DNA from 3 places in the Enterobacter sichuanensis genome. Region 2 is predicted to be linked to each of the others. Evidence: predicted binding sites of a transcription regulator. Region 2 holds the regulator's gene; each other region holds the start of a gene.
What was found. Region 2 encodes LexA, which represses DNA repair genes until DNA is damaged. Its sites were predicted from a motif close to TNCTGTATGTACATACAGNA; they were not measured.

Region 1 (3,281 bases), 1.2 Mb from region 2:
GCCTGACTGCACTTTAATGTAGCCGTTTTCCAGCTCCAGTTGCCCTTCGAAGATTGCTGTGTTCGGGCTGTGGCCGATAGCAACAAACAGGCCCGCCACGTCCAGCGTTTCGACGTTATCGCTGTTCTGGGTATCACGAATACGCAGACCGGCAACGCCCATCTGATCGCCCGTGACCTCTTCCAGCGTGCGGTTGGTGTGCAGCACGATGTTGCCGCTTGCTACTTTATCCATCAGACGTTTGATCAGGATCTTCTCCGCGCGGAATGTATCGCGGCGGTGGATCAGGTGTACTTCTGAGGCAATGTTCGCCAGATACAGCGCTTCTTCCACGGCAGTGTTGCCGCCGCCGATGACCGCAACTTTCTGATTGCGGTAGAAGAAACCGTCACAGGTTGCGCAGGCAGAGACGCCGCGGCCTTTAAACGCTTCTTCTGATGGCAGGCCCAGGTAACGGGCAGAAGCACCGGTGGCGATGATCAGCGCGTCACAGGTGTATTCGCCGCTGTCACCCGTCAGGCGGAACGGACGGTTCTGCAGATCGACCTTGTTAATATGGTCGAACAGAATTTCGGTTTCGAATTTGGCAGCATGCTCGTGCATACGTTCCATCAGTAGCGGCCCGGTCAGGTCGTTCGGGTCGCCTGGCCAGTTTTCCACTTCGGTGGTGGTGGTCAGCTGACCGCCTTTTTCCATGCCGGTGATTAATACCGGTTGCAGGTTAGCGCGTGCAGCATAGACCGCCGCGGTATATCCCGCAGGTCCAGAACCAAGGATTAGCAGCTTACTGTGTTTGGCCGTGCCCATGAGATCCCCATTGTTGTTGGCAGACATTTGGCTGGATTGTAGGGAATTTGTTGTCGTAAAAAAAGAGCGCAGCAATTTTGATATCAATCTGTGTAATAGCCACGGTCGATGAATGGCGCGCTATAGCATCAAGCTTTCTCCTGAAAACCGGTTGTTTATAAGGCAATAAAATGAGGATTAATACCCTGCCGTAATGAATATCCGGCATGTTGTACTAAAAAACGATGTTTTGCTTTGACAATCCCCTGCGCTTTTGCGAAAACATTCAAGGAAGAAAAAAAACCGCGTTAACCGTATGCCGCATAGGCATGCACGTAAATGCCATTTTTACCGGGTCAGTGAAATCTACGCATGGCGTGGACAGACGCCATACGTGATGTCGGTGACAGCCTTCGGGCAACGGTCTTCTTACCAACAGAACCCGAATCCGCATCGCGTCTAATACAAAATCAGGCGATGTGATGACTAACGGGTACAGGCTCTGAACAGTGATGTGCACAGGGTCCAGGCAGGAGTAGGGAAGGAATACAGAGAGACAATAATAATGGTAGATAGCAAGAAGCGCCCTGGCAAAGATCTCGACCGTATCGATCGTAACATTCTTAATGAATTGCAAAAGGATGGGCGTATTTCCAACGTCGAGCTTTCAAAACGTGTGGGACTTTCCCCGACGCCGTGCCTTGAGCGTGTGCGCCGACTGGAAAGACAGGGTTTTATTCAGGGCTATACAGCTCTGCTGAACCCGCATTATCTGGATGCCTCACTTCTGGTATTTGTTGAGATTACTCTGAATCGTGGTGCGCCGGATGTGTTTGAGCAATTTAACGCCGCTGTACAAAAACTTGAAGAAATTCAAGAGTGTCATCTGGTGTCCGGTGATTTCGACTACCTGTTGAAAACCCGTGTGCCTGATATGTCCGCCTACCGTAAGCTGCTGGGGGAAACCCTGCTGCGTCTGCCAGGCGTGAACGACACCCGTACCTATGTGGTGATGGAAGAGGTCAAACAGAGCAATCGTCTGGTTATTAAGACACGCTAACACGGAACAGGTGCAAAATCAGCGTAGTTTGATTACACTCCTGTTAATCCATACAGCAACAGTGCCGGGGAGTCCCGGCGCTGTTGTCCGTTTTAGCAAACAGGCAGGATATGCCTGATACCTGGAGAGCCTTTCTTGAGCCAGGAATACACTGAAGACAAAGAAGTCACACTATCGAAGCTAAGCAGCGGACGTCGTCTCCTCGAGGCTTTGCTGATTGTTATTGCCCTTTTTGCCGTCTGGCTGATGGCAGCCTTACTCAGTTTCAACCCCTCAGATCCCAGCTGGTCACAAACTGCATGGCATGAGCCTATTCATAATTTAGGCGGCGTACCCGGTGCCTGGCTTGCGGACACGCTCTTTTTCATTTTCGGTGTGATGGCCTACACCCTTCCCGTCATTATTATCGGCGGGTGCTGGTTTGCGTGGCGACATCGTCAAAACGATGATTACATCGACTATTTCGCCGTTTCGCTGCGCCTGATTGGCGCACTGGCACTGATCCTCACTTCATGCGGACTGGCGGCCATTAACGCGGATGATATCTGGTACTTCGCTTCGGGCGGCGTGATTGGCAGCCTGTTGAGTTCTGCGCTGCAGCCGATGCTTCACAGCAGCGGCGGCACCCTTGCGTTGCTGTGCATCTGGGCGGCGGGGCTGACGTTATTCACCGGCTGGTCCTGGGTGAGCATTGCCGAGAAAATTGGCAGTTTTATCCTCACTATTCTGACCTTCGCCAGCAACCGTACCCGTCGTGACGATACGTGGGTTGATGAAGATGAGTACGAAGATGAAGAGGAAGATGACGCGCCTGTGCAGCGTCGCGAGTCTCGTCGTGCTCGAATTCTGCGTGGCGCGCTGGCGCGTCGCCAACGTGTTGCAGAGAAATTTGCCAATCCGCTGGGCCGTAAAACTGATGCGGCGCTCTTCTCTGGTAAACGCATGGATGAAGACGAGCAGGTGGTCTATCGCGCTGCGGGAAATCAGGTCGATCCTGACGATGTGCTCTTCTCCGGCAACCGTGCCACCCCAGGCGATTTTGACGAATACGATCCGCTGTTAAACGGTCATTCGGTCACCGAGCCGGTTGCCGCCGCGACGACCGCTGCTCAGGCCTATGCCGCCCCCGTTGACGCCGTGATGCCTTCTGCGCCGGTTTCACCGCCGGAATCCGTTATTCAGCAGCCTCAGGTAGACTGGCAGACTGCGCCGGGTGTTCATACCCCGGAACCGGTTATTGCGCCTGAACCAGAAAGCTATATTCCCGTTCAGCAGGAGCAGTGGCAGCAGCCTTATCAGCCGCCGCAGCCTGCGTATGAACCACAACACAACCCACACTATGAACAGCCTGTAACTCAACCGTATCAGGAGTATGTGCCTGAACCGGTTGAACCCGTGCAGCCTTATGTCGCACCGCAACCTGAGCCGGAACCTG
Region 2 (3,281 bases):
CGACAGCCATGCTGTTACGCATTTCGGCTCCGCGCGTCGCGCCAATAAACATGCCGTCCAGCAGATAACACCAGACACCCACCACCGGCAAAATGACCTGCCAGATGAGATAATGGCTCGCCAGTTCGCGCAGTGCCGGCAGGGAGGTGAGTAACGCGATAATCTGTTCGCCAAAGCAGGCGTAAATCAGCGCGAATGCCAACGCCACCAGACCCGACTGTCGACAGGCCGCCCGCCAGACATCCCGCAGATGCCCGCTTTCCCGTGCGCCATACGCCTGCCCCGAATGCGCTTCAACCGCATAGGCAAAGCCGTCCAGCGCATAGGCGGTAAAGGTCAGCAGCGTCATCAGGACGGCATTAACCGCAACGATGTCTGGCCCGAGCCGTGCGCCAAAGACCGTCAGTGCACCAAAGCAGAGTTGAAGCAGCAATGAACGCAGCATGATGTCACGGTTGAGCGCCAGCAGCTTACGGATATTGCCGCGCCAGGCGGTTTTGAGCAGCGCAAGGGAAATCCCGCGCATCACCAGCACACGCCAGACCATCCACAGACCAATAATAAAGGTCCCGTATTCGGCAATCGCCGTCGCCAGCGCTGCCCCCTGCACGTTCATTTGCAGCCCCATTACCAGCCAGACATCCAGCACAATGTTGAGCAGGTTGCCCACCACCAGCAGAATGACAGGCGCACGGGCATACTGGACGCCCAGGAGCCACCCCAGTAGAACCAGATTAGCCAGCGAGGCGGGCGCGCTAAGCCAGCGGATTTCAAGAAAACGCCGCGCCTGTTCCAGTACTGCCTCGCTGCCGCCAACGATATGGAGTGCAAGGTCAATCAGGGGAGCGCGCAGTAAAACGATCAACGCCCCTGCGCCAAGCGCAAGCATCATCGGCTGTACCAGCGCACGCGCCAGACGCAACGGATCTTTTGCACCGTAAGCCTGCGCGGTAAGGCCGGTCGTACTCATGCGCAAAAAGAGCAGCAACATGAACAGAAAGCTGGTTGCCGTCGCGCCAATCGCCACGCCGCCAAGATAAACAGGCGAATCCAGATGACCAATAACGGCGGTATCGACCAGCCCCAGCAAGGGCACGGTGATATTGGAGAAAATCATCGGCAAAGCAAGACGCCACAATGCCTTATCGGATGCCGTCAGCAGTGACATGAAAAATACCGGAAGTGGGAAATGAATCAGGCTACAGCGGAGCTGTAGCCTGTCAGGAAAAGATTAAAGCCATTCACCGTTGCGAATCACCCCAACCGCCAGTCCTTCGATAGAGAAGTTCTGTTCACGGAGGTCCACCACAATCGGGGAGAACTCGCTGTTTTCAGGCAGTAACTGTACGGTGTTACCCTGTTTTTTCAGACGCTTGACGGTCACTTCATCATCAATGCGTGCGACCACAACCTGGCCGTTTCGTACATCCTGCGTTTTGTGAACCGCAAGCAGATCGCCATCAAGAATGCCGATGTCTTTCATCGACATACCGCTTACGCGCAGCAGGAAATCAGCGCTCGGTTTGAACATACCAGGATCGACCTGGTAATGGCCTTCAATATGCTGCTGAGCCAGTAAAGGCTCACCTGCAGCAACACGCCCTACCAGCGGAATGCCCGTCTCTTCTTCCACCAGCAGGCGGATACCCCGTGACGCGCCCGAAACAATCTCAATGACACCCTTACGCGCCAGCGCTTTCAGGTGTTCTTCGGCAGCATTCGGAGAACGGAAGCCCAGACGCTGCGCGATTTCCGCACGCGTGGGTGGCATACCCGTCTGGCCGATATGATCCCGAATGAGATCAAACACCTCTTGCTGCCTGGTCGTTAACGCTTTCATTCCGCCCCCTGGGTGTATATACAGTTATGCTGTGAGTATATACAGTCAAAGGCGATTTTGGAACCAAAAACTGCACAAAAAACCAGGGACTTAATTATTCCTCGAGGCTCATCGGAAATGTGACCAAAGCAGCGTGACCCAGGTGATAACGGCAGTGATAATCGACAGCAACACGGCAGCAGAGCCCATGTCTTTTGCCCGGCCTGAAAGTTCGTGGAAATCAGAGCCGATACGATCCACAACGGCCTCAATAGCGCTATTCAGAATTTCCACTATCATCACCAACAATACGGATCCGATCAGAAGAACGCGCGTTATCGCATCAATATCAAGGAAACAGGCGATAATCACCGCGACAATCGCGGCGATGCCCTCCTGGCGGAAGGCAGCTTCGTTGACCCACGCGGCGCGAAAACCTTTCCAGGAGTAGCCAGCAGCTTTGATGATTCGGGTTAACCCAGTGGTATTATTGGCCATTAAAAGAACCTTTTTTAAAAAAGAGCGTCAGTAACAGGGGCCGTAACGCGTTTCGCTACAGCCTGAAGTATGACGGGTAACAACAGAAATTTTGCGCGCTTTCTGTTATCCTTGCGCCGCAATTGCATTATTAACCAGAGGCTTTACATCGTTTATGTCCGGCTGGCCACGAATTTACTACAAATTACTTAATTTACCATTAAGCATCCTGGTAAAAAGCAAGTCTATCCCAGCAGAACCCGCGCTGGAATTGGGGCTCGATACGTCGCGTCCCATTATGTATGTTTTGCCTTATAACTCGAAGGCAGACTTACTGACGCTTCGCGCCCAGTGTCTGGCGCATGACTTACCTGACCCGCTTGAACCGCTGGAAGTTGACGGTACGCTGCTGCCGCGCTACGTGTTCATCCACGGTGGGCCGCGTGTGTTTACCTATTACACGCCAAAGGAAGAGTCCATCAAGCTGTTCCATGACTATCTCGACCTGCACCGCAGCAATCCTGACCTGGATGTACAGATGGTGCCGGTGTCGGTGATGTTTGGTCGCCGCCCGGGCCGCGAAAAAGGGGAAGAGAACCCACCGTTGCGCATGCTTAACGGCATCCAGAAGTTCTTTGCGGTCTCCTGGCTGGGACGCGACAGTTTCGTCCGTTTCTCCCCTTCCGTGTCGCTGCGTCGAATGGCGGACGAGCACGGCACCGACAAGATCATCGCGCAAAAACTGGCGCGCGTGGCGCGTATGCACTTCGCCCGTCAGCGCCTGGCTGCCGTCGGGCCACGTCTCCCGGCGCGTCAGGATCTGTTCAACAAATTGTTGGCCTCTAAAGCGATTGCCCGCGCCGTTGAAGACGAAGCGCGCAGCAAGAAAATTTCGCATGAGAAAGCCCAGCAGAACGCCATTGCGCTGATGGAAGAGATCGCCGCGAACTTCTCTTACGAGATGATTCGCCTTTCCGACCGTATT
Region 3 (3,281 bases), 630 kb from region 2:
TCCTGAACTTCATCACCTTTATTGGTGTGATTGCCGCGCTGGTGCAAATCCTGGAGATGATCCTCGATAAGTACTTCCCGTCACTCTACAACGCGCTGGGGATCTTCCTGCCGCTGATCGCGGTGAACTGCGCCATCTTCGGCGGCGTTTCGTTTATGGTTCAGCGTGATTACAACTTCAGTGAGTCCGTGGTGTACGGCTTCGGTTCCGGCATCGGCTGGATGCTGGCGATTGTCACCATGGCGGGGATCCGCGAAAAAATGAAATATGCCAACGTGCCTGCAGGGCTGCGTGGCTTAGGGATCACCTTTATCACCACCGGGCTGATGGCGCTGGGCTTTATGTCCTTCTCCGGTGTGCAGCTATAAGGGCTAACAGATGGAAATAATACTTGGCGTGGTGATGTTCACGCTGATTGTACTGGTGCTGTCAGGGCTTATTCTGGCGGCGCGTGCGAAGCTGGTGAATTCCGGCGACGTAGTGATTGATATTAACGACGAGCCGCAGAATCAGATCCGCACCCCGGCGGGGGATAAGCTGCTCAATACGCTCTCGGGAAACGGCATTTTTGTCTCCTCAGCGTGCGGCGGCGGCGGCTCCTGCGGGCAGTGCCGCGTGACGGTAAAAGAGGGCGGTGGCGATATTCTGCCAACCGAGCTGGCGCATATCACCAAACGTGAGGCAAAAGAGGGCTGCCGCCTGGCCTGCCAGGTCGCGGTGCGTCAGAACATGAAGATTGAGCTGCCGGAGGAAATTTTCGGCGTCAAAAAATGGGAGTGCGAGGTTATCTCTAATGATAACAAAGCCACCTTTATTAAAGAGCTGAAGCTGCGGGTGCCGGAAGGGGAAGATGTCCCGTTCCGCGCCGGGGGATACATTCAGATTGAATGTCCGGCGCACACCGTGGCGTATGCGGACTTTGACGTGCCGCAGGCGTATCGTGCCGACTGGGACAAATTCAATCTTTTCCGCTTTGTGTCGGAGGTGAAAGAGCCGACGCTGCGTGCCTACTCTATGGCCAACTACCCGGAAGAGAAGGGCATTATCATGCTCAACGTGCGTATTGCCACACCACCGCCGAACGTGCCGGATGCCCCGCCGGGCATCATGTCGTCGTACATCTGGTCCCTGAAGCCGGGCGATAAGGTAACGATCTCCGGCCCGTTTGGTGAGTTCTTTGCCAAAGATACCGACGCGGAAATGGTGTTTATCGGCGGCGGTGCCGGTATGGCCCCGATGCGCTCGCACATCTTTGACCAGCTCAAACGGCTGGGCAGCCAGCGTAAGATTAGCTTCTGGTACGGTGCTCGCTCCCTGCGCGAAATGTTCTATGACGATGAGTTTGAACAGCTGGCGCGTGAAAATCCGAACTTTACCTTCCATGTGGCGCTCTCCGATCCACAGCCGGAAGATAACTGGACGGGCTATACCGGGTTCATCCATAACGTGCTGTATGAAAACTACCTTAAACAGCATCCGGCACCGGAAGACTGCGAGTTCTATATGTGTGGGCCGCCGATGATGAATGCTGCCGTGATTAAGATGCTGAAAGATCTCGGTGTGGAAGATGAGAACATCCTGCTCGATGACTTTGGAGGCTGATGATGCTGACCTTTCTGGCTACCTTCGTGGTTTTCGTGCTAGTCATTTTCGGCATGGCGTTAGGCTGGATCGTTAAGCGGAAAAGCCTTCAGGGCAGCTGCGGCGGCATTACTTCCATTGGGATGGAAAAGGTGTGCGACTGCCCGGAACCGTGCGATGCGCGTAAAAAACGGATGGCCCGCGAACAGCAGCGCATTATTTAGTCTGGTAGGTCGGGTAAGGCGAAGCCGCCACCCGGCGTTCTTATATCCACTTCTCAACCCTCATTTATTTACTGTATACTTATCCAGTGATGAGTGAGGGCTTACTATGCGCAAAATAATCCATGTTGATATGGACTGCTTTTTTGCCGCAGTGGAGATGCGTGACAACCCGGCGCTGCGGGATATCCCCATTGCGATAGGCGGCAGCCGCGTTCAGCGGGGGGTCATCAGCACCGCCAACTATCCTGCGCGCAAATATGGCGTGCGCAGCGCCATGCCGACGGCGATGGCGCTGAAGCTCTGCCCTCATCTCACGCTTTTACCCGGTCGGTTTGAGGCATACAAAGAAGCCTCAAACCATATCCGTGAAATCTTCTCCCGCTACACCTCCCTGATAGAGCCGCTGTCGCTGGACGAGGCCTATCTGGATGTCACCGACAGCGTGCACTGTCACGGCTCCGCCACGCTGATGGCGCAGGAGATCCGTCAGACAATTTTCAACGAGCTCAATCTGACGGCATCGGCGGGCGTGGCCCCCGTAAAATTCCTCGCCAAAATTGCCTCCGATTTAAATAAGCCCAACGGCCAGTACGTTATTACCCCGGAAGAGGTGCCTGCGTTTTTAAAAACGCTGCCGCTTGGCAAAATTCCCGGGGTGGGAAAAGTCTCTGCCGCAAAGCTGGAAAGTATGGGATTACGCACCTGCGAAGATGTGCAGCGCAGCGACCTGGCCATGCTGCTCAAACGCTTTGGGAAGTTTGGGCGCGTGCTGTGGGAGCGCAGCCAGGGGATTGACGATCGCGATGTGAACAGCGAACGGTTACGGAAATCCGTCGGCGTTGAGCGAACCCTCAGTGAAGATATTCATGACTGGTCCGAATGCGAGTTTATTATCACAGAACAGCTCTATCCGGAGCTGGAACGTCGCTTAATCAAGGTGAAGCCGGACCTGCTCATTGCCCGGCAGGGCATCAAGCTGAAATTCAACGACTTCCAGCAGACTACGCAGGAACACGTCTGGCCGCGTTTGAATAAAGACGATCTCATTGCGACGGCGAAAAAGGCCTGGGATGAGCGGCGGGCAGGGCGCGGTGTCAGGCTGGTGGGGTTGCACGTCACGTTGCTGGATCCGCAGTTAGAGCGACAACTGGTATTGGGCCTGTAAAAAAACCGGTGGCGTGACGGTGTTCACCCTCTCCCTTTGGGAGAGGGCTGGGGTAAGGCTATTACTTAGCAGGAATCGCTTTCAGCAGTTCAGTCAGCAGGGTCCAGTAATGGCCCACGCTTTCGATATGAACCTGCTCATCCGGCGAGTGCGGCCCGGTAATGGTTGGCCCGATAGAAACCATGTCCATGTCTGGATACGGTTTTTTGAACAGACCACATTCCAGACCCGCGTGGATCACCTGAATGTTCGGCGTGCTGTTGAACAGACGCTGGTAAGTTTCACGCACCAGTGCCATCACCGGCGAGCTT

Region 1: C1N69_RS07355 (DNA translocase FtsK 4TM domain-containing protein) is a predicted target of LexA. The motif match lies at 1,885-1,904, and genes of this name have one in related genera.
Region 3: dinB (DNA polymerase IV) is a predicted target of LexA. The motif match lies at 1,875-1,894, and genes of this name have one in related genera.

The regions. Positions count from the first base shown of each region.
Region 1 covers NZ_CP027986.1:1,554,021-1,557,301, forward strand. The annotation lists gene trxB (thioredoxin-disulfide reductase) at 1-807, opposite strand, end outside; gene lrp (leucine-responsive transcriptional regulator Lrp) at 1,352-1,846, shown strand; gene C1N69_RS07355 (DNA translocase FtsK 4TM domain-containing protein) at 1,982-3,281, shown strand, end outside.
Region 2 covers NZ_CP027986.1:317,155-320,435, reverse strand. The annotation lists gene dinF (MATE family efflux transporter DinF) at 1-1,168, opposite strand, end outside; gene lexA (transcriptional repressor LexA) at 1,232-1,840, opposite strand; gene C1N69_RS01480 (diacylglycerol kinase) at 1,949-2,317, opposite strand; gene plsB (glycerol-3-phosphate 1-O-acyltransferase PlsB) at 2,472-3,281, shown strand, end outside.
Region 3 covers NZ_CP027986.1:949,402-952,682, forward strand. The annotation lists gene nqrE (NADH:ubiquinone reductase (Na(+)-transporting) subunit E) at 1-368, shown strand, start outside; gene nqrF (NADH:ubiquinone reductase (Na(+)-transporting) subunit F) at 379-1,602, shown strand; gene nqrM ((Na+)-NQR maturation NqrM) at 1,602-1,805, shown strand; gene dinB (DNA polymerase IV) at 1,912-2,970, shown strand; gene pepD (cytosol nonspecific dipeptidase) at 3,032-3,281, opposite strand, start outside.